One region of the Paraglaciecola sp. L1A13 genome, then DNA from elsewhere that is predicted to be linked to it. Evidence: predicted binding sites of a transcription regulator. Region 1 holds the regulator's gene; the other holds the start of a gene.
The links. The regulator MetJ, encoded in region 1, represses methionine synthesis genes. The targets are predictions, from matches to a motif close to TAGACGTCTAGACGTCTA.

Region 1 (12,226 bases):
CGTGCAAAAAATGCAGCAAATTTGGCACGATGATCATTTGTTAAAAACACCTGCATTACCATTAAATCCACAGGCATCGGTTATTTAATAAAGTGAATAGCCCTTAACAAAAAGCCCCTATTACTTAGTTTTTGGGGCTTTTGTGTATTGTGCGTTAAGGCTTTTTAATTAATCGCGCCAGCGTTTTGTTATATCTTCGTAGGCATCGATGCGGCGATCACGAAAATACGGCCAAATGCGTTTAACTTGCTCGGTGCGCTCTAAATCCAGTTCTACCATAAGATTTTGTTCGCCGTCGGCATCGGCCTGAGCCAGTATTTCACCCTGAGGCCCTGCTATAAAGCTTTGTCCCCAGAATTGAATACCGTTATCGCCTGGGACCGGAGATGTTTCAAAGCCTGTGCGATTTGCCACAATCACGGGCACTGAATTGGCCACTGCATGAGAACGTTGAATAGTTTGCCAAGCACCAAATTGGCGCTGTTGCTCATCGTCGGTATCCGCTGGATCCCAACCTATCGCTGTCGGGTAAAACAGCATGTCTGCGCCGCGCATAGCCATCAAGCGCGCAGCCTCAGGATACCATTGATCCCAACATACCAGTACGCCCAGTTTCCCCACGCTCGTTTGAATAGGTTCAAAGCCCATATCACCAGGAGTGAAATAAAACTTCTCGTAGAAGCCTGGATCATCTGGAATATGCATTTTGCGATATTTTCCGACCATACCTAACTGTCGATCAAACACGACAGCAGTATTGTGATACAAGCCAGATCCTCGTTTTTCAAATAAAGAAGTAATTAGTACAATATTGAGCTTGGTGGCTAGTTCAGCAAAAAATTCAGTCGCTGGTCCAGGAATAGGTTCCGCTAAATCAAAGAAATCGGTATTTTCCTGCTGGCAAAAATAGAGTGTGCTATGCAACTCTTGCAGCATCACCAGTTCACAACCTTGTTCAGCCAATTTTGTTACTTGTTCAGCACTTCGTCGCCAACTTAGTTGCTTATCATTACTGGCAACGGCTTGTTGAACGACCCCGACTTTAAGGGTTTTAGCTGTGTGTGGGGTACGGCTCATAACTCACTGACTCCTGTAGCTAATTTATTGCTAACTTCAAATGTTAACGTACTCACGGGAACTTGCATGCTAATGCAATGCAAACTGCCGAACTGCTGTACTAACGGTAAACAGTTTATGGGTACTATTTTATATTGTGGATATGCCTTAGCCATTATTTGCATAGCCAAGTTATCTTCGGCTTGTTGATATACAGGACATAAGATCTGATCATTATTTATCAAGTAGTTGGCATAAGAAGCGGGCAACCTTTCTCCTTGGGCATTAACTATATGGGGCAAGGGCAGTTCAAATATTTGATGCTCAGGTAAAGCGGCGCGACATTCAGCCACTAGCGCGGCTAGGCCACTATAATGAGAGTCTTGGGGTACGTTAAAAGCCGACTGCACGACCAAGCCGCTATTTGGAGTAAAGCGAACCAATGTATCGATGTGGCCATCCGTGTCATCACCTTCTAAATGACCTTGCTCAAATATATGAACGCTGGTGGCACCCAAAGCTTCTTTAAATACCTGCCGATATTGCATCATGGTCATATCGCCGTTGCGCTCAGGATTCGATAGACAGAACTCAGTAGAGAGCAGAACACCGGCATCGTCGATTTCTAAAGCACCGCCTTCAGCTACAATATCAAAGCTTTGCAACGGTAGTCTGCAAAGGTTGGCTAACACTTGTTGGTTGATTTTATTATCTTTGCGGGCGTTAAATTTATTACCCCAACCATTAAAATTAAATTCTACCGGTTGCATACCTGGTGAACTGTGACACGTTAAAAAACCATAATCTCGCACCCAAGTGTCATTGTAATCTGCTCGCACTAGCAAAACTCTATCTATTGCTAGGTCGGCTTGTTGATACAAAGACGTAAATGTAGCAATTTCTTCGGGGCGAATAAGCAGTATGACACCCGTATTTGCCTGATTAAGTACGCTGATAATAGTGAGGTATACCTGCCTGACGTTTTGCAGCCAAGGTTGCCAATCAGTTTTTTGGTCAGGCCAAGCTAGAATAACCGCTTCTTGGGGGGCCCATTCAGGGAGTAGTCGCATATAAATTTACCATCACAGATTAAAGTTACTCAATATTCGCGGAGTATAATGATAACGCAGATGCGGGTCTTGTAAATTTTATAGTGAAACGCGCTTCTATATAAGTAATGAGTTAAATTTGGGTGTTTGATCTATAGGAAATTCACATTATTGGCTTATCAATTTCTGAAATAAAAAAACCAAAACTGTAATTTAACAACATTTTAACGCATTAAAATTGACTAAATAGCAATAATTGCTCATTAAATATACAAATTTTGACTTTTATGGAATTTCACTTTCAGTTTTTTGTAGAGTTTTTTGGAATGAATAGGAATATTCACATTGCTTATGGATATATATAAATAAAAAATACACTTACAAATCAATTAGTTAGAAATGTTATTTTAATGTAACCCCTTGTTTTACATCATTTTTACTACTTTCGAACAATAAAACCACAGACATGATCATCAAATTCATGGATATTTCAGTGGCAGGCAGAACCTGTAATACACCTAACTAGCAAACCTATTTTGGAGCACACCATGAAAAAAGTACTTATATCTCTAATCGCATTGTCAGCTTTTAATGCAAGTGCTGGCATGGAATCTAGCAGCAAAGTTCGCTTCGCCGGTGATAGTGAATATTCAAGCTTCTGTAAAGCAGTAGTAAATGATGACCTTGGCATGCTTAAACGCAGCTTACGCAGTAAAGTTGGTTATGTTGCAGCGAGCTCAAACGATGTTCTTCGTAAACTTGTATCTTCTGAAGGTATGAAGTGTAACGGTGTTGATTTAATTCAATTCTCTGAGCAACGCGAAGCATCACAAGTTAGCGCTTACCTAAAGACCAAGAAAAATGCTTAAAAGGTATCACGATACCTCATTCAGCATAGGCAAATAGCCTGCCCAGCAGGCTATTTTAGCTTCCCTTCTCGCAGGTTAGCTAATCAGTATCATTAGTGCGTAAAGCCCTAATGCTCAACTCTTTTCGATTTAGACTTATTTGAATGTGACGTGGAATGTGAATTAGTATTACGCCGCGCACTCGATTGAGATCGTTGTTGTTGTTTAGATGACGTCATTCGTTCTACCTTTCTATTCGACTGTACCTGTTTATTACGTACACGGTCCGAAGTTGCTCTTCTCACTTTTTCAGTTTTAGTCGCAGAGCGCTCATTTTTGAGATTATTTTGCTCAGAACGCTGTACTTTATATGTGCGATTTTCTTTCTTTTGCTCTTTACCGACAGTGAAATTCTTACTGTTTGAAGATGTCTTGTGCTTTGTATACACGTCATGTTTGTTATTCTCGTTCGGCTTGCTTTTGTATCTAGGGACGCCGTTGTGGCTCTGCTGTTTTTTTAAGCGTGATATTACTTGTTTCCGATGATTCAGGTTTTGTTGAGATTCATAATTACGGCTAGTAACAGCACGCTGATGACTATTGTTATGATCTGAACGGTATTTTACTGAGCGTCTGTGATGACTGTTATGCTGCCAACGCGGGTATTCACGCACCTTGCTATAGTTATATCTATGATTGGATCTGCGATAACGATAATCGTTATTAATCACAACATAATTATTACTCCATCGGAATCCACCAAAAAAGAAACCACTGCTGATATGGAATCGCGGACTCCAATAAAAACCTGATTGGTAAGCATAATGTCGAGGCGAACGCCAATAGATTGGCTGAGTTACTGTCCACCACCAATCACCGTATACCACGCGAGTATCATAATAGGGCACGTAGACGGTTTCGCGCTCTACGCTGTGAATGACGATTTTGTCTTTTTCACGTTCAATGTTTTGGTATTGGTTGTCTTGCAAATTACCTTTCGCATATGCTCGGTTACGCAGACTTTGCACGCTATCGAGTACTTGGGCTTCGTTTGTTAGAAAGGCATTTCCTAAGTTTTGCAGCCAATCTAAATCTTTGCTCATTCGCTCAAGTAGTTCAGTGAAAGGTGTAAGGGCAATCACGCTGGGGTCCCAATCTTGTTCTTCGGCTAGATCCAGTGCTTGCTGTTCTGACAAATCACTATGCTCTTGACGCCACCGAGCAGCTTGAACCACCTCTAGTGGATAGGTTGCAGCGATTAGTATGTGTGACAAAAGAGAATCGGGATATAAAGCAATAGGCGCTAACATCTGGTCAAGTTTGGCCTGATGTAACTCAATTGCCGGTTCTTGTTGCGTTTCAGCGTTAGCCAACTGAGCCGTGATAGCGGTAAATAGGCTTATCATAGCGATATAAATAATGATGTACTTAGCGGTTTTACCCATAGGGATACCTCAATTGGTCGTGCCTTTATTATTAATAATAAAGGTCAGTCGGTATGCTTAGTGTTGATGACTAAGGCTTAACCAAAACTGAATCAAGGTTAAATACTAATCGATAGGAGAATGCTAAGTGAAGCGAAATGCTTGGCTCATTACCCAGATTAGGCCGTTACATATACGGCCGTCTGGAAAATATTACTTCAGTAGGTGTGAGTCAAACTCGTGGCCGAGTTTTTCAGTTTTGGTACGAATGTAGTTGCGGTTGTCATCGGTAACACCGTGATCAATGGGTGTGCGACTTACCACTTCAATTCCCATGCCCTCTAGCGCAATGCGCTTTTTGGGGTTATTGGTCATCAAATTTACCCGTTGCACATTGAGTGTGTCTAACATGATTTTACATATATCGTACTCGCGCAGGTCAGCATCAAAACCCAAGTGCTCATTTGCCTCTACGGTGTCTAGACCTTGATCTTGTAATTGATATGCTCGGATTTTATTTAGCAAGCCAATACCACGACCCTCTTGACGAAGATAGAGTAATACACCACTACCGTGCTCGACTATATTTTGCATGGCCTTTTTAAGCTGGGCACCACAGTCACAGCGAGTGCTAAAGAGCGCGTCACCGGTTAAGCATTCAGAATGGACCCGAATAGGTACCACATCACCAGCTTTCCATTGGCCAAAGGTCAAGGCTACATGTTCTTGTTGGATAGCGGTTTCAACGAAACCATGGATGGTGAATTGTCCCCAGCGTGTGGGTAAAGAGGCTGAGCTGACAAATTCATACTTCTGATGTTGTTTCATATATTTACTTGCTGACTTGTAAAGTTTATTCAAAGAGCGTGTCACATTGGATGAAAATATGGGTACGGATTATTCAAATACAAGTGTGATTTGTTGCTCTATTTCTGTTTAAGGGGATTTATTTCATCTGCCATGGTACTTAATGATGCGGGCTTATTCACCCCAAAACCTTGGACAAAGTCGACGCCAATTTTGCCCAGTTCAACCATTATTTCTTTTGATTCAACGTATTCCGCTATAGTTTCTATATGCATCGCGTTAGCAATATCTTTTATTGAGTTGACCATAGCCATATCCACCGGGTCGATTAAAATATTCTTAACAAAGTCCCCATCAATTTTCACCTGATCAACCGGCAGGTTTTTCAAATAATTGTAAGAGGAAAAGCCACTTCCAAAATCATCGAGCGCAAATGTACAGCCTAAGTCTTTGAAGGTGTTAATGAATTCCACCGTTTCATCGAGTTTTAATATGGCCATGCTCTCAGTAATTTCAAAGCAAATTTTATTGTATGGGATTTGATATTTTTCAAATGCGCTGAGAATAAACAGCTTTAGGTCTTGGTCCCCTAACGAATGACCGCTGAGATTAATATTACCTCGATGCAAATCTTTTTTGTGCTGCGGATTGTTACTCAGCCAAGTAAAATAATTATTGATTACCCAACGATCAATTCTGGGGCTTAAATTGTAACGTTCAGCGGCAGGTAGAAATTCATTTGGTAAGATGCGTTGGTCATGTTCATCTACCAAGCGCAGTAGTATTTCATAGTGATGACCCTTAGCTATAGTGGTCATTGGCATATAGGTTTGACAATATAATTCGAAACCGTTGTGATTAAGAGCATGCTGGATGCGTGGTAACCAGCTGAGCTGTGTCTCATATTTAGCGATGTGTTTGTCTGTGGATGAGTATGTGTGGAGACGATTCCGACCAAGTTTTTTGGCCATATAACAGGCTGAATCTGCCATGGTTAACAACTGTTCAGAACTGGAAACTGAATTATTCCATGGTACTTGTCCAATGCTAATACATAAATTTAAGCGTCTATCTTCCCAAGAAAAATGAAACTCTTGTACGCTAATCAGTAATTTATTTGCCAGCATAAAACTATTTTGAGCATTGCTACCAGTGAGTAATATGCCAAATTCGTCTCCTCCAAGTCGTCCGATAATCCCATTACTGGTAACAACTTTTAGCATCAATTCAGAAAACTGCTTGAGTATGGCATCTCCTGCTTTGTGGCCATGGGTATCATTAATGGTTTTAAACTGATCAATGTTGACGTGTAGCAAAGTGAGCTCATCTTGTTGCTGTGTGGCGACATTTATCGCCATGTGTAGTCGTTTTTCAAATTCTTGACGCTGATAAAAACCTGTTAGCGTATCGTGACTGGCCATGTATATCAGGCTTAAGTCTGCTGATTTTTGGCCGCTAATATCTAATACAGCGCCGCAAATGACTTTCTCATCATTATCGAAATTCTGATTAAGGTGAGCTGAAACCGCTAACCATATATCTTGATCTTGCCGAGTTTTTCCACGTAATTCTTTACCCACGGTATATTGGTTTTTATGTAACTCACCAAGCAGTAATTCACGTTCGCCCGGCTCAGCATATAACTGTGACATTGAGCTAAGTAGATTTTGCATCTGCCCTGAGTCTTCATAACCAAATATTTTTGCCAAAGCATTATTCGCTCGCAAAAGCCGACCGTCTAAGCTTGAAATGAAACGTCCTTCAGGGGCGTCTTCGAACATATCCACGAATTGTTGCAAGGCGCGAATATCGTCTTGTTGTTCATTATGGTGACGGAACGCAATGACCTTTTCATGAGCCGCTATGGCGACTGCAATCAGTACAATACCCAATACGATAAGGGTGCTTAGAGCTAGAGAAAGTTGTTCGGGGAAGGCTATCCAATTTAAATACAGACCTAGTTGCGCGACGGTAGTGAGTGCAATAAGACATAGTCCTAAGGCAAACACCCGATTACTAATAGTGTGCTCTTTGTAGCGATAGAATATGGCCAACAAGCCAATGGCGATTAGGGCTGAAATAGACGCCCCAGATACGATAAGGATTTGTTGATAACTATCAACAATAAACGCTGAAGCCGCGCTTATCCAGCCCATTGAATATAGAAAATAACGGTAATAAGTAGGCAAAGGGCGAAAAATAGTAAACGTTATTTTGGCTAAAGAAAATAATAACAACGCACCTAGCATCGTGCTTATCTTATCGATATAAGCATTAAACCCAGACACATGACTGATAACGCCTTGGCTGTTTAAAAACAACAGGAGATACCCTGCACTTGCCACCGAAAACCAGAATCGTACCGGGCTACGTAATAGGGTGTACGTAACCAAAAAATACAGCACCATCATGGCAAGCGCACCGCTAAATAATGCGAAAATCGTGCTGTAGCGCTGTTCTTTTATTATTAAAGCGGATTCAGAAAAGAGCTGGAAAGAGAACACTAAAGGCCCTTCGTCATGCACTTTAATGTATATATTCCGAGGTTGAGCGTAGGGCATATCAATAGGCACAACAAATAGTCTGTGTCCGTAGGCGCGGTTTTCCATTGGTCGTGATGTGCCCAACCGATAGGAATTAATAATGCGTTCGCGTTCATCCAGAACATAGATATCAAGCGCATCGATACGGGGATTATCGATACTAATAAAATAGGGTTGATGTGTACTGTCACTTTGCAGTGTTATTTTGCCCCACAGGCTTTGATTAGCACTAAGCGGTTGAGGCGAAAACGCTGCACGCCAAGTTTGCAGTTCTTGTACGTCGGATAACTGCACTCGATTATCAGCGACTAACCATTGGCTTTTACTTAACAAGTCGGTGGTAGATGACGCGCTATCGATTTTGATGACACCAGGAGTTAAAACAGCCTGTGCATGCACAACCTGAAGTAACTGCATAGCGACAAGCAGTATCAGGCAGAGCACCAAATTTACGTGTTTTAAATGGCGTATTTTCACTATCTAAGAAACCATCGCTGTATGAGTTGCATCGATAGAGTACAACCTTAATATGTATCGTGAAGCGTAGCCTAACATCGGATATTCATTTTCAACAAAGGGTTTATCCTTAGTTATTTCGATTAACTGCTGCATGAAATTTCCATATGTTTTCCCCAATCAGGTGGCGGTTTTGCAAAATCTGCATATTCAGACTTAGATTCAAATGGCTGTTGCAGCACCTGCAAGAACTTTTTAAAACGAGAAAAGTCCCCTTCTTCTGCAGCGTCAATAGCAAGCTGAGCCTGATAATTACGTAAAACATATTGCGGATTTACGCCACGCATTTTGTTCTGGCGGTCATCGACAGGAATGTTTTGCTCAATTAAAGCGTGCTGATATTGGTTTAGCCAGCTTTGTGCCGCCTCTCGTTGAATGAAGTGATCCACAAGTTGTGTATTGGGTTGATGTTCATCTACCTCACATAGCAGGCGAAAGCTTATGTGATAGTCTCGTTTATCTTGAGAGATTAAATCTAACCAGCGATTAACTAATTCAGCGGTAGATGGGCTTGCGGTATATAGGCCGAGTTTCTGACGCATGAGATGAGAAAATTCACTTAACAGTTGTCCTTCGTATTCTCCTAAAGCATCTTTAATTTGTTCGATACTTAAATAAGGTGTAAATGCATGCGCCAGAGCATTTAAGTTCCATAAACCGATACCCGGTTGCTGCTCAAAAGCATATCGTCCTTGGTGATCAGAATGGTTACACACAAATTTTGGGTCGAAATCATCTAAGAAGGCGTAAGGACCAAAATCGAAGGTAATACCGTGTATCGACATGTTGTCCGTATTCATTACTCCGTGATTAAAGCCGAATGCTTGCCATTTTGCGATCATGCTGGCGGTATCCATTACGATACGTTCGAGCATAGCGAAATGCGGATTTTCTTGTTTTGCACAGGTTGAAAAGTGATGCTCTAAGCTATAATTAAATAAACGCTCAAGCTTATCTGTTTGGCCACTGTGGTAAAAATATTCGAAATGACCAAAGCGAATATGACTTTGGCTGATGCGGATCATCATCGCCGCTCGCTCTTGTTTTTCCCGGTACACGGGTTCATCACTCGTTATCAAGCACAGAGCTCTAGAGGTAGGGATCCCTAAATGATGCAAGGCTTCGCTGGCAAGATACTCGCGTAAAGTTGAGCGCAGTACCGCGCGGCCATCAGCAAAGCGAGAGTACGGGGTTGGTCCCGCGCCCTTTAGATGTAAATCCCAGCGCTGACCATTATTGTCTAGTGTTTCACCAAGCAGTAAACCTCGACCATCACCTAAGTCAGGATTCCAGCCGCCAAACTGATGACCACCATACTTTTGTGCAAAAGAATGCCTCGTAAATGAACTTGTGTTGTCAAATAGCATCGACGTTATGGTAGATTGCGTAAACCATGATGCAGGGAGTTGCAGCGCTTCGCGTAAAGTGTGGTTGACCTCAATGAGTTTAGGGTTAGCAACCTCTAGAGGTTGAGCATAGGCACCTAAGTCACCTAATTGCGTTGCATATGAATGATCTAAATTCACGTTCTGCCTCTATTTTATTACGAGTAAAATGGGTTATTGTAAAACTGACGTTATTTTAAGGACCAATTATGAATCTAATATCAAAAACATGTGTAGTGGTGAGTCTGTCAATGACCGCCATCCTATCAACTAACGTTTTCGCTGGCGACATTGCAGCTGGTAAATCTAAAGCGGCGACGTGTGTGGCATGTCATGGCGCTAACGGAATATCGCAAATTCCTATGTATCCGAATCTAGCAGGGCAAAAAGAGCAATATTTATCGATTCAACTAAAAGCGTTTCGCTCAGGCGAACGTAAAAATATGATTATGGCACCTATGGTTGCGGGTTTAAGTGATACCGATATCGATAATTTAGCGGCATATTTTTCTAGCTTGGACCCATCTGGAAAATAGTACAAGCTTTTGTTTTTAAAGTGAATTATCAAAGAGCTGGATGATGCGATATCTTCAGCTCTTTTTCTTTTAAGGTATCAACTAAGATAGCTTCGTATGCGCACATATTCATAAATTTGATGAGCCAGTTTCATGTTTTGCGCGTAGCTTACTTAATTATATAACTAATTAAACTAAGGCTCCTTTATGATCATACTCCACCATCTAAATAATTCCCGTTCTCAGCGTATTCTATGGATGTTAGAGGAGCTGGGGGTTGAATATGAGATTCAACGCTACCAACGTGATGGGCAGACTAATTTGGCTCCAGAGTCGTTGAAAAAAATTCACCCGTTGGGGAAATCCCCAGTGATCACTGATGGTGAAGTGACGGTCGCTGAATCTGGAGCAATTATTGACTATTTAGCCCGCAAATACAGTGATAAAGCACTGATCCCGCAAGCTGATACTGAAGCGTATCGTCAATATACTTATTGGTTACATTTTGCCGAAGGTACATTGATGCCTCCCATGGTCGCGAAGCTGGTGTTTGATAAAGTACGTCAAAACGCCAAGCCGTTCTTCGTCAAAATGGTGGCTAATAAAATTGCGGATAAGGTAATGGATGGCTATTTTGGCTTAAACCTTGTTGCCAACCTTAAATATGTTGAGCAGCACTTGGCTGATAATAAGTGGTTTGCCGGTGAAGCGTTATCAGGTGCAGATATACAAATGAGTTTTCCGCTAGAAGCGATGGCATCACGCAATATTTCTGGGGAGTATCCAAATATCGACGCGTATGTAAGACGTATTCATGCCCGTCCTGCTTATCAACAGGGGCTATCACGTGGTGGGCAATACGACTACGCTTAATTAAAAATTCTGCTTAGTGTTACACATAACTGAATAGCCCAATTAAATGGGCTATTCTTCTGAATCAATATCTATTCCCATTTCTTGCATGATACGCAAGGCATCACTAGGAATACGATTGTCGTTGTCTTTTTGCAAGTCGTTATCGTTTGGCAAAGGCTGCCCAGTGAAAGCATGCAAAAATGCTTCACACAATAATTCTGAATTCGTCGCGTGACGAAGATTGTTTACTTGTCTGCGGGTTCGCTCATCCGTTAATACCTTAAGCACTTTAAGAGGAATCGAGACAGTGACTTTCTTCACTTGCTCGCTCTTCTTTCCATGTTCAGCATAGGGATGAATGTATTTCCCGTTCCATTTAGTCGTTTTGGCCATCGGTTACTCGTTTTTTTCTTTCTTATAAGGGGAAATTCTAACCATTAAACAATAAAGGTCAACGATAGACTGCTAAACATCTTGACGGCTTTACGTACAAAGTTTAGTTTAGACGTCTAAACGTCCAGATAATTACGGAGCTTTCCATGGTCTCTTATGCACAAGGTATCGATGCCCTCAACCAATCACTGTCAGAAGTGAAAGGGATCAATGTATCATTTGAATTTTTTCCACCGAAAACAGAAACGATGGAACAAACATTGTGGAAATCGGTTGAACGATTGGCCCCGTTAAAACCCAAATATATGTCGGTCACTTACGGTGCGAATAGCGGTGAACGTGATCGTACCCATGAAATTGTTAAACGCATTCAAAGTGAAACTGGTATTGCAGCAGCTCCGCATTTAACGTGCGTTGATGCAAGTCGCGAAGAATTGAAACAAATCGCCAAAGACTACTGGGCTAGCGGTATTCGTAAAATTGTAGCCTTACGCGGCGATTTGCCAGAAGGATATACCGAACATGTATCCTATGCATCCGATTTAGTGGCCTTGCTCCGGGATGTGGCTGATTTTGATATTGCTGTTGCCGCTTATCCAGAAAAGCATCCAGAAGCACCAAACAGCCAGTTTGATTTGTTAAACCTAAAGCGCAAAGCAGAAGCAGGAGCGAATCAGGCAATTAGTCAGTTCTTTTTTGACGCTGAGGTATTTTTACGTTTTAGAGACAGAGCCGCAGCGGCTGGTATCGACATGGACATAGTGCCTGGCATTCTGCCTGTTACCAACTATAACACTTTGCAGCGTTTTGCCGGTTTTACCAATGTGCATGTGCC
Region 2 (12,226 bases), 1.6 Mb from region 1:
CAGCAAAGGTGTAAAACGACGCGCAGTATAAGCAGTTTTATTTTACTTGTCATCTGTTTGCGTACACTTGAGTGATAGTTTGCTGGAAAAATGCACAGTAAGGTCTATTTTTCGTCTAATTGTAAACGGTCTAGGGGGGCTATTCGCCGGCAAGTAGTAACGATGTTGATTTAAACTGGTGGTGTTGTAACCGAAGCTTTTTGTTATTTAATACGAGTAAGCCAGTCAGCTGATTACGTTATGCTGATCTTAGTCTTATTTGGGGTGCTATTGTGCACTTGCCTTGGCCAGTAGTTTATAATTTACAATGGGATAACAAAGGTGTGCAAGGATAAATAAACTTTGTTATCTTGCTACTATATAAAGGGCCTTAGTATTTAAAATATAGGCATTTGGAGAACAATATGACCGAAAAACCATTCTTAGTCAGTGGCCGTAACACCCTTATTCATAAAATTAGAAAGCTGGATCTTTTGGTAATGAACGGTGAAGACAACCCCGCTATTCTAGTGACGCACAAAAGTATAAAGGAATACACTGGGGCAATACCAGATAATAGGCGCGAAGCAAAACAGCTAGATATGGAAATGGTAGATGTAACGGTAGGTGATGTTTTCGGTGAAGAAAAGACCTTACTCTTTGTGCAGACGATCAATGGTAAAGAGTACAAAATCGATTACAGTAAGCATGGCACCCCCTTGTTCATTAAAATTCATCAAGATAATACGTTTTAATTAATTTATTCGGTCCGGCACATTTGCAGTGTGCCTGAACTTTTATTCAATATTTATTTGCGATTAGCAACATTACTGCCATGTATTAAACGGCATCGAGTTATACCCCGTAATTGTTTTAGACTCTCCTCTGAACTGCACGTATTGATCATCGAATACATTAAAACGACAGATATCGATAGGCGTGACTTCCGAGGCGTTAACTGAACCGATTATCTTTCCTTGTTCCATGGCTTCGGCTACCAGTTCAGAGCAAAACCAACTTGAAAAATCCTCAGAATTTAAGCTCATTTCCTTTAATAAAGGAATGGAGTCTGTTGCGTCAACAGTAGAGCCAAATAGTTGCCAAATATCATAGGGTTTGTGATTTTGCTTGAATAGAAAGTCAAAGAACGCGTTTTTGTTACTTTCTAAATTAGCTCTGGCTTTATTGCCCAAGGGCAACCACCACATGTCACCATCGTAGTTTGCAACCCGCTCACTAAGGCGAGTAAGCATAACCCCGCACTTGCCGTTATAACTGGTTGCTTCAATGGCTTGATTGAAATAACGCCCGTCACTCTCATCTAACACTTTGGTTTTGATAACGACTGCTACATGCGTGACAACGGAACGTGTGGTCAATTTTGCCCACTTCGAAAAAAGGCTATTGCCACCAAAGGCGATTATATCCCCTGGTTGCATCTGCTCACGGATTTGCGCGTAACTTCTTTGTTGATGTTGCACAACAGTAATCATCTTCGTTCCTTGTTTTCAACTACATCCTTGTATGCTTTTTATACTAACCAATTTTTAAGCCGTAACAAAATAATTATTTTTTCGGTTGAGTGACACAAATGCGAGGTGATTTAACGTGGTCAATTACCTGTTGAACGCTTCACCGCATTTCGCCGCACTTAGGGAGTATTCAAACAACTTTGTTATATGACTCAACTACTCATTAGTTGCCCCGGCCAACTACTTGGCTTGTTAAACGAGCAAAGGAATATTATGAAAAATATAATCATTAGCAGCATGTTAGGATTAAGCGCCTTGTGCGCAAGCCCCGCGAATGCAGAGTATATAGAGCCTGCATTAGAAAAAAAATTAGTGAGAATTTGTTATGCGATCAGAAGTGACAGTCGCATCAAGCTTCACGTGGCAATAAATAAAAGTGGCATACGAGTAAAGTCATTAGCCAAGGGGTATGTCTGTAATGGTCATGACCCGGTCACTTTTGCAGCCCTTAATAATGCGAATCGAACAGGGTCACTTATGGCAAATAGGCTCAATGTCGATTACCAAGCGTTATTGGCCAAACTATGATGGGAGAAACTGGTGTACTGGTAGTGTTAACGCGACGTTAGCGCTGTCAGTATTCTTATATTTAATCATTTATAAATGTCAGGGAAGTTAAATCGAGAGTTGGCTCAAGACGCTTTTATCAAGGACCTTACCTTTCTTTTTTGAAGCCTGCCGATTAATATTTTAGCAATATTAAAAATTCCGTTAGTGACGTTTTTTTATTTTTCTCGAAATGAACAAACGAAATATTTATAATCATTTATCATGTTTAATAGCGTAACTTAGTGCTTCTGTCCCAAAAAATGATTGTTTCGTCATAAAAAACACTAAATGCATAGGATGTTGCGCTATACTTTTGTCCATCGGAGTAGTGACCCGATTGATACATTTATTAAGCATGTATCACTTCCTAGGCAAAGGACTTTACCGCTGGTAATGTCCCTTTCTTCCCTGTTCTATCCAGTTATTATCCTTTTTATGTTTTCATGTAATTCACAGAGTAACTCTTAAGCATCGATGTATAGTCGTGGATGATTACGCGGCAGCCCGAGACAGGATTGTGCAGTACCATTGTCAACCTAGGTTCTGTGATTTAGCAGTAGTAGCGAACAGCAACCTGATTTTTGCTTCTTGGCTATTAAATTTTTGGTAGCTTGGGAATTAGATTGGCAAAATAGCTGTGAAATATTGTTTCATATCATTGGATGTTTACTGCCCTGCGCAGGTAGGTTGCTTTAACTGCATTCGAACGTAATGCAATAGATTGTTTATTGAGAACAACTTGTTACATCTTACGGTTGCAGATAGCGGTCTGAACTCAGATAGTATTCTTTCGACAGCAGCGCAATTGCTGGAAAAAAGTCAACAGGATGGGATTGGATTGAAAAACGTAGTAGAGCGTTTAAACGTGCTTTATAGCAATAATTACCAGTTCTTTATCAAGCAAGGTATAAGCCATGGTTGTGTGGTGAGCATTGAGCTGTCAGTGGAGACATCGGCGTGACGAGTATTCCAGTATTAATAGTGGATGATGAACCACTTGCTCGAGAAGGTTTATCTTTGCGCTTAAGTGATTATCAAGATATATCTGTGTTAGGTTGCTGCAGAAACGCCACGCAAGCACACAATATGATGGCGTTGAACCAGCCTGAGGTGATTTTTTTAGATATCGAAATGCCGGGACAAACGGGGTTAGAATTTGCCCAGCAACTGCGTGAAGAAGGCAACCCAGCCAAGATCGTTTTTGTGACTGCCTTTCGAGAATTTGCTCTTAACGCGTTTGATTTTCAGGCGTTTGATTATTTACTTAAGCCCTTCTCTAATGAGCGACTTAAAGCCTGTATCGATAAAATATTGAGTGCACGAGATGTTACCAGTGTGGTGAGGAAACACCAAAAACTGGATGCGTTATTAAGTCGTAAAACGGGCAATTCAATCGACAGTTTAATTCACAGTTTAGAGGTCTCAAATTATGACGATCTACACGAATTACAACAGATCATTTCACTTAAAAGCGGTTCACAATGGATCAGGGTGAAGCTTGACGATATTGTATGGATTGAGGCTGCGGGTGACTATATGTGCGTACATACTCACAGTGAAACGCACATTATTCGTAAAACGCTTAAACAGTTTGAAGAAGAGTTAGATAGCGTACATTTTCCACGAGTGAGCCGCTCGGCCATTATCAATATCGCCAAACTATCTACTTTAACGCCCAACTCAAACGGTGAATACGTCGCGCAATTAGGCGATGATATTCAGGTCAAAGTAGGACGAAAATACAAGTTCAGCATCGACGAATTAAAGCCGTAAGTGAAAAATGTTTAAGTCTACTTCCGGGGGCATGTGAGAAAAGCGAGCTAGATTGTACGTCCCTCAAGTATCTAATTCCGTATTCGATGGAAGCTAAATGATACAAAACCTGTCTCATTCCCTACTTCGTACTTGAAATTACGACAATTACCTCAAAATTAACATAATCTATGGCATATCATTTTCATGAATGCCTTCAAACGTTATTTAAGGACTGACCTTGACCATTAAACTTGGCGTAGTAATGGATCCTATTGGATCAATCAACATTAAGAAAGACACTAGTTTTGCCATGCTTTTAGGCGCCCAAGCACGCGGCTATGAAATTTTCTATATGGAAATGGCCGACTTATACTTACAAAATGGCAAACCCATGGCGTTGATGAGTCGTCTAACCGTGCAAGAAGATGCGCAAAATTGGTATCAACTGCAAGAAGAAGAAAGCTTAGGGTTAGGTGAGCTTGACGTAATTTTAATGCGAAAGGATCCTCCTTTTGACGGGGAGTTTTTATACGCCACGCAAATGTTCGAACTGGCTGAGCAAACCGGAACGCTGGTGGTCAATAAAGCTCAGAGCTTACGAGATTTTAACGAAAAGTTATTTACCTCGTGGTTCCCAGAGCTTATTCCGGAAACCTTGGTGACCCGCAACTCGAAACTTATCCGTGAATTTCATGCAACTCATCAAGATGTGATTTGTAAGCCTCTTGATGGGATGGGTGGTACGTCTATCTTTCGCGTGAAGCCTGATGGTAATAATCTAGGGGTTATTATTGAAACGCTGACCCAACTAGGTACTCAATACGCTATGTTTCAGCGCTACTTGCCTGAAATAAAAGATGGCGATAAGCGAATCTTGATTGTTGACGGTCAGGTTGTACCTTATGCATTAGCGCGTTTGCCACAAAAAGGTGAGACCCGCGGTAACTTGGCCGCAGGTGGTACCGGTCGAGCGCAGCCCTTATCAGAAAGTGATTTTAAATTAGCGAATTCCATAGCACCTTTATTAGTAGAAAAAGGTCTGATATTTGTAGGACTTGATGTGATTGGCGATCGTATAACTGAAATCAATGTAACCAGCCCCACATGTGTGCGGGAGATTCAAGCAGCTTATCCGGTTGATATTATCGGGATGTTGTTTGATGCCATTGAAAAGCGCCTTAGCGCCAAGGATAAACATTAATATGCAAACCTATATGGCGGACCTGGCGCGATGAATACGTTTCAAAATTATTTGTTGATTGCCATGCCGAGTATGGATGATCCCTACTTTTCTCGTTCTGTGACTTATATTTGTGAGCACAATGAAGACGGCGCTATGGGGCTGGTTATTAATCAGCCAGTAGGCATGAGCTTAAAAGAGTTGATTAATCAGACCGACGAAGACGCTGTGGTTGACGACGATAAAGCAGATAATATTGTATTGGCTGGTGGGCCAGTAAATCAAGACCGAGGCTTTATTTTACACACTACGCAGCCGGGCTGGACGGCCAGCCTTGCCCTCACTTCTGACATTATGGTGACTACATCAAAAGATATTTTATCTTCTTTAGGTAACGAGCAGGGCCCAGATAAGTCGCTTGTGGCCTTAGGTTATGCGGGTTGGTCAGCGGGTCAATTAGAGGAAGAAATTCGTTCTAACTCTTGGTTAATGGTAGAAGCAGATACTGAATTGTTATTCGATACACCCATCCATAAAAAGTGGGAAGCGGCTGTGCATAAATTAGGTATCGATACATGGCAAATCGGCCCAGATGTTGGGCACGCGTAATTTTAAAAACTAGGCAACGTACTTGCCTAATCCTCAACTATATTGAGTTTTACTATGACAAAGACCGCACAACGCACGGTGTTAGCATTTGATTTTGGCACCAAAAGTATTGGCGTTGCTGTTGGCCAAGAAGTTACAGGTACTGCATCTCCTTTGGATGCTATAAAGGCAACTGACGGTATTCCTAACTGGGATGTGGTGGCAAAGGTGTTTGAGCAATGGCAACCTGATCTTGTGGTAGTTGGTTTGCCTTTGAATATGGATGGGACGTTTCAACAAGTAACGTTTGCGGCGAAAAAATTCGCCAACCGTTTACACGCTAAATATAAAGTGCCTGTTGAAACGACGGACGAAAGATTGACCACAGTAGATGCCAAAGCTCGATTATTTGAGATGGGTGGTTTTAAAAAATTAAACAAACAGAAAATTGATAGTGCTTCAGCATGCTTAATCTTTGAAAGTTGGGTAGAGCAATCCTATTCATAACAATATGCTGAATGTTTTGCAGCTTAATCTAAAGTGGCATTCCACCATGGTATCGATGCCGGTAAGGTAATGCTGCTTATTTGTCTTCTACTCGCACTTCATTTATTGCGACTTTACTTAGCCAACTCTACTTTTCCAAATGAAAACGCTGAAAGATAAAGTGCTTAAACACTATCTTGTTTACATCACTCCCTAAACGAGAACTTTATATGCCGATCGACTCATTTCAATCTACTACAGCAAATTATTCCGTTCGCAAAGGGATTTTCTTGTTCCTTTTGCTAGTGTTAATTTCACAATTCTCCTTAGCCGTTGGATCTGAACCTTCTGCAAAAACGGAATTGAAAATGGCACCCCAGTGGAGCCTATTTGATGCCGAAGGAAATGAAGTTAAATCATCGGATTTCAAAGGCAAACCTCTGATTATTCATTTTTGGGCAACGTGGTGTCCTTACTGTAAAAAACTTCAGCCGGGCTTGGATAAATTGTACAAAAAGTACCATGACCAAGGCCTACAAATGATCGCAATTAGTTTGCGTGAAGATGAGGGGGCGAAGCCGCAAGACGAACTGATTGCTAGAGGTATGTCTTTTAAAACATTGATTAATGGTGACAAAGTGGCAATGGAGAAATTCTTTGCTCGAGGGACACCGACTACGTTTTTCATTAATGCCCAAGGGCAAGTTGTGGTAGCTACCAGATTGTCTGACCCTAACGATCCACGTTTGGAGCAAGTGGTTAAATCAATACTGGTTAATTGATGTCTGACTTATGCTCATTTTTTATCAGCGTTTTTAAGGGTTGTGCTTCCTTATGGGCTTAGTTTCTGGTATTTTGCCATTGCAAATAGACGTCCAGATGTCTTCTTATTCTTCATCAACTTGGATACCGCAATGAGCAAAGTTTCGCTTCAAAAAGACAAGATCAAAATTTTACTTCTCGAAGGACTACACCAGAGTAGCTTGGACACGCTGCAAGCAAATGGTTATGAAAATATTGAATACTTAAAAACGTCGTTACCTGAAGACGAACTAATTGAGAAAATTAAGGACGTGCATTTTATTGGCCTTCGTTCTCGTACCCAGCTAACCGAGCGGGTTATCGAGGCGGCGAATAAATTAGTCGCGGTAGGATGCTTCTGCATCGGAACGAACCAAGTTGATTTAAAAGCGACCCAAAAACGTGGTATTCCGGTGTTTAATGCGCCTTTCTCAAATACCCGTTCTGTGGCTGAGTTAGTCCTTGGGCAATTAATATTATTGTTACGTGGCGTGCCTGAGCGAAATGCTAAAGCGCATCGTGGTGAGTGGGATAAAAGCGCAACGGGTTCTTTTGAAGCTCGTGGTAAAACGCTTGGTATAGTTGGTTACGGCCATATCGGTACTCAGTTAAGCATTCTGGCTGAGCATTTGGGTATGCGTGTACAATTTTTTGATATCGAAGATAAATTGGTCTTAGGTAACTCTACCCAAGTTAAAACGTTGAAAGAGTTGATGAGCACATCTGATGTAGTGAGCTTACATGTGCCTGAGACTGTGCAAACCCAGAATATGATCGGTGCTACAGAGTTATCGTGGATGAAAACCGGCTCAATTTTAATGAACGCGGCTCGTGGTACGGTTATTGATATTCCGGCGTTAGTCGAAGTATTAGAAAGTGGTCAGTTAAGTGGCGCAGCAATCGATGTATTCCCGGTTGAGCCGAAATCAAATAACGAAGCGTTTGAGTCACCCTTGTGCAAATTCGACAATGTTATTTTAACGCCGCATGTAGGCGGTAGTACCCAAGAAGCACAGCAAAATATTGGTATTGAAGTTGCCGGTAAACTGGTTAAATACAGTGATAACGGTTCTACTTTGTCAGCAGTGAACTTCCCTGAAGTGTCATTGCCATCTCACGCTCAACGTTCACGTTTATTGCATATACACAAAAACACGCCTGGGGTATTAACCCAAATTAACCAAGCGTTTGCTGAGAAGAACATCAACATTGCTGCACAGTATCTGCAAACAGATGATGTCATAGGTTATGTTGTTATTGACGTTGAGACAGATGATGCTGATGAGGCTCTTGAGCAATTGAATCTTATCGAAGGTACCATTAAGTCACGTATTCTATTGTAACGAGCAATCTAGCCTGTCATCGGCTAGGTAATTGCTTTGTGATAAAATAAAAAGCGATATGTTCATTACATATCGTTTTTTTTTGCCTGCTAAAAATGGTTCGTTAAGACTCATTATAACACTTACTTCTACTGGTAACTTTGTCTAAACTCCGATGGTTTTGTTTCAAATAATTGAAAAAATTTACGGCTAAAGTAACTGGCATCTTGAAAGCCGACCTCGGCAGCAATTACATTGATGGGTAAAGTGGTTTCTACCAGTAAACGCCGGGCGTTTTCTAATCGTACCTGAATGATGTAATGCCTTGGGGTGAGCCCTAAATATTTTTTGAAACGCCTCTCAAGCGCGCTAATCGATAGATGGGATAAGGTTGCAAGTTCCTGCATGGAAAGGTTTTGCATATAGTGCTGTCGTATATGACTCATCGGCGTTTTGAGGGCGTCCATACTATTTAGGGCGAGTGACGTCTTTTCTAAATGGCGCGATGTTCCATAGGAGCCAACGATATTGCCATCGGCATCAAATAGTGGTCGCTTTGATGTGGTGAACCAGCAGACTTCCCCTGATTCCAGTACATTCATCTCTAATCGCTCGGTGACTGTTTCCCCCTTGATCACGCGCTGGTCGTCGTTCAAAAATTGTTTTGCTATGTGCCGAGGAGCGAAGTCTGCATCAGTTTGCCCTAACGCTTGCTCAAGAGTATGAATGCCTACATGTTCTAAATAACACTGATTGGCATGTATTAAACGACTGTGGGTGTCTTTTATCCAAAATAGAATGTCGGGTAATAAATCGAACATGGACAATAGTTGGCTTATATTACAACTGCGAATGAAGTTGGCACTGTCTTCGTGACTAAAATGTGATGTTATCATGGTTCTTAATTTTGTTTTCTCGTCGCGCTTTTACCAATTAATATAATCAGAGATGAGTGCTCTGTATACAGCTAAAATCTATGCGTATCCTCTGATTTAAAGAAATAAAAGCACTTTTATATTTTAACACGCTGATTTAGTCCTAATTAGAACCGATTTAACATTATCCTCGTTTAACCTTTACCACTTACAATAATTAACATTTAGTTAACTTTGATTTTTTTGTATATATGCTGTTTGTGGTTGAACTAATTAACAGGATTAACCACTTAGCTAGGATAAGGCACTTGTTAATTGGGTGCAGAATAGATTTTTCATAACCTGTGCTGCGTTTTTAGACGCCATGGTTGTATTCAGTTTCAAAGACTAAAGGTGTGCCCATGGATAAATCATCAACGTGTTCCTCGCAACACGTTTTACATCAACAAGCATCTGCTTCTTCTGAGGGCGCTGAGCTTGGAAGTCCACGCAAACGCTCTTTTTTGGTCGGTCTTGGGGCTTTAATCGGCAGCGTGGGTGCTGCGAATTTATTAGGCGGTAATGCGATAAGTGTGGCCATGGCTTATCAAAGTAACCCAAATAGCTGGCAATCATCAGGACGATTGTTTACCCAGCATCAGATGCAGTTGTTGCGTGATATATGCCAATTGGTGATCCCAAAAACGGAGACAGCCGGTGCAGCTGATGTGGATACGCACGGTTTTATTGATAATCAGTTGGTGCGGTGTCATCCAGCATGGCAACAGTCTCAAGTTTCAGAGCTACTGGACCTCATTGATGCTAGTGCCAAAGAGCGTTTTAACAAACGTTTTATACAATGCAGCGAGCAACAACAATTGGTCCTACTGACGTCGATTGAAGAGGCTGAGAATGAATTTGGTCATGACGACGCTGAGCACTTCGCTTTTTTAAAACAACTCATTGTATTTGGCTATTTTACCACTGAGGTTGGGGCAACAAAGGAGCTAGCTTATCTACCAGTACCTGGAGGGTTTACAGGCTCAATTCCTTATTCTTCGATTGGCAAAGCATGGTTTGGTGGTTTGTAGGGCCTATTTGACACAGTTAATGGGCGCGAGTCAGCAGCACACGTATTAAGCATAGGATGATGTAATGAGTGACCAGATGTATATAAAAGACACTGACCAAGTTTACGACGCGATTGTTGTTGGTTCAGGTCTGTCCGGCGGCTGGGCTGCCAAAGAGTTTTGTGAGCGTGGATTAAAGACTCTAATGATTGAACGGGGCAGGGTAATAGAACATCGCAAGGATTATATCGGCGAAGGTGTACCACCGTGGGAAATGCCCATGCGGGGTAAAGTTGACAATATCTTGCTTGAACAACGCTATCGTATTCAAAAACAGTGTTATGCCTTCAACGATGCAACAAAACACTTTTTTGGAAACGACAGGGACTTACCTTACACCACCAAAGATGACACGACCTTTAGTTGGATTAGAGCCAACCAACTCGGTGGAAAATCACTATTGTGGCATAGACAATCCTATCGTTTAAGCGATCATGATTTTGCTGCAAACAGTTTAGATGGCCACGGTAATGATTGGCCAGTACGATACGCAGATCTTGAAAAATGGTATGGCCATGTTGAACGCCATGCTGGTATAAGCGGCGCTAAAGAAGGTTTAGAGCAACTACCCGATAGTGAGTTTTTACCCCCCTTTGAAATGTCTAAGCCGGAGTTAGATATTAAAGCCGCCATTGAGAAAGCGTTTCCTGATCGCAAGATGATCATGGGGCGAATGGCGCATTTGACTCAGCCCACGCAATTGCACATTGATCAAGGGCGCGTGCAGTGCCAAGCACGTAACGAATGTCAAAAGGGTTGTTCATTTGGCGCGTACTTTTCCACCCAAAGTTCTACCTTACCCGCCGCCGCGGCTACAGGTAATTTGCATATCGCGCCGAACAGCGTGGTACACAGTTTGATTTACGATGAGCAAAGCAAGCGCGTTAAAGGGGTCCGTATCATTGATAACGATACACTCGCAGAGCGGGAATATTACGGAAAAGTCGTGTTTCTGTGTGCATCAACATTGGGCAGTACCCAAATCATGCTCAATTCTAAGTCGAAAGCATTTCCGGATGGTATCGCCAATAGCTCAGGCGTGTTGGGACATTATTTGATGGATCACAACTACAATGCAGGGGCTTCGGGAGATGTACCCGGCTACGAAGATGAGTATTATCAAGGCCGTCGGCCCGGCGGTATTATTATTCCTAACTTTCAATTTGAGCCTAAACGGGGTAAGAAGAATTACCTACGGGGTTACGCTTTATCGGGCGGAGCTTATAGAGAGGGGTGGCAGCAAAACGCCACTAATAAAGGGTTTGGCGCAGAATTTAAACAGCAAGTGACCCAAGCGGGGAAATGGCGGTTTGGTTTGCATGCCCAAGGCGAAATGTTACCGCGTTTTGAAAATACCGTGAAATTGCATTCCACCCTAAAAGATAAATGGGGCATTCCACAACTGGAGATTAATTGCCGTTGGTCAGATAACGAATTAGACATGATGAAAGATGCTGCCGACACCGCCGACGAAACGCTAAAAATCGCAGGTGTAGAGAATGTTCACAGTTATGTTACTCAGGGGCCGCCTGGGCTGGCTATTCATGAGTTAGGTACAGCGAGAATGGGCCACGATCCGAAAGACTCAGTATTGAATAAATTTAATCAGACCCACGATATAAATAACTTATTTGTAACCGACGGCGCGAGTTTTAGTAGCTCAGCAGTGCAAAATCCTTCTTTAACGTTTATGGCTCTCACAGCTAGGGCTGTGGATTACGCTGTATCAGAAATGCAGCAAGGGCGAATTTAGTTCTCAGAAAAAGTACTGGAAAATAACGCAAAGTGTTGAAAAAGGAATAAAAATGAAGCTAGCTAGCTATAAAGCGCGACTCATCATGTTAATGGGTGCCATTGTGATAACGGCAACCCTAAGTGGCTGCGGTCAAAATGAAAGCCACAAAGGCATTGACGATACGCAGGATATAGAGCCTCAAATCAGTGTGCAGTTATGGTCAGTAAAAGACGAAGTAAAACGCGATTTCGAAGGCACGTTAACGGTGCTAGCCGATATGGGGTTTGATGGGGTTGAGTTTGCCGGTGATTTTGG

Region 2: serA (phosphoglycerate dehydrogenase) is a predicted target of MetJ. The motif match lies at 6,938-6,955, and genes of this name have one in related genera.

The regions. Positions count from the first base shown of each region.
Region 1 is NZ_CP047024.1:4,561,881-4,574,106, reverse strand. Features, by position in the region: gene GQR89_RS19400 (serine/threonine dehydratase) at 1-88, shown strand, start outside; gene GQR89_RS19395 (carbon-nitrogen hydrolase) at 169-1,077, opposite strand; gene GQR89_RS19390 (agmatine deiminase family protein) at 1,074-2,126, opposite strand; gene GQR89_RS19385 (DUF3718 domain-containing protein) at 2,654-2,974, shown strand; gene GQR89_RS19380 (DUF3300 domain-containing protein) at 3,082-4,398, opposite strand; gene ribA (GTP cyclohydrolase II) at 4,591-5,205, opposite strand; gene GQR89_RS19370 (EAL domain-containing protein) at 5,304-8,159, opposite strand; gene GQR89_RS19365 (YdiU family protein) at 8,327-9,769, opposite strand; gene GQR89_RS19360 (cytochrome c) at 9,838-10,164, shown strand; gene GQR89_RS19355 (glutathione S-transferase family protein) at 10,351-11,016, shown strand; gene metJ (met regulon transcriptional regulator MetJ) at 11,068-11,391, opposite strand; gene metF (methylenetetrahydrofolate reductase) at 11,538-12,226, shown strand, end outside.
Region 2 is NZ_CP047024.1:1,235,848-1,248,073, forward strand. Features, by position in the region: gene GQR89_RS05065 (hypothetical protein) at 405-734, shown strand; gene GQR89_RS05070 (hypothetical protein) at 807-1,472, opposite strand; gene GQR89_RS05075 (DUF3718 domain-containing protein) at 1,725-2,039, shown strand; gene GQR89_RS05080 (hypothetical protein) at 2,800-3,021, shown strand; gene GQR89_RS05085 (LytTR family DNA-binding domain-containing protein) at 3,018-3,833, shown strand; gene gshB (glutathione synthase) at 4,054-5,016, shown strand; gene GQR89_RS05095 (YqgE/AlgH family protein) at 5,047-5,604, shown strand; gene ruvX (Holliday junction resolvase RuvX) at 5,659-6,090, shown strand; gene GQR89_RS05105 (TlpA disulfide reductase family protein) at 6,438-6,851, shown strand; gene serA (phosphoglycerate dehydrogenase) at 6,984-8,213, shown strand; gene GQR89_RS05115 (AraC family transcriptional regulator) at 8,342-9,088, opposite strand; gene GQR89_RS05120 (gluconate 2-dehydrogenase subunit 3 family protein) at 9,469-10,137, shown strand; gene GQR89_RS05125 (GMC oxidoreductase) at 10,202-11,929, shown strand; gene GQR89_RS05130 (sugar phosphate isomerase/epimerase) at 11,982-12,226, shown strand, end outside.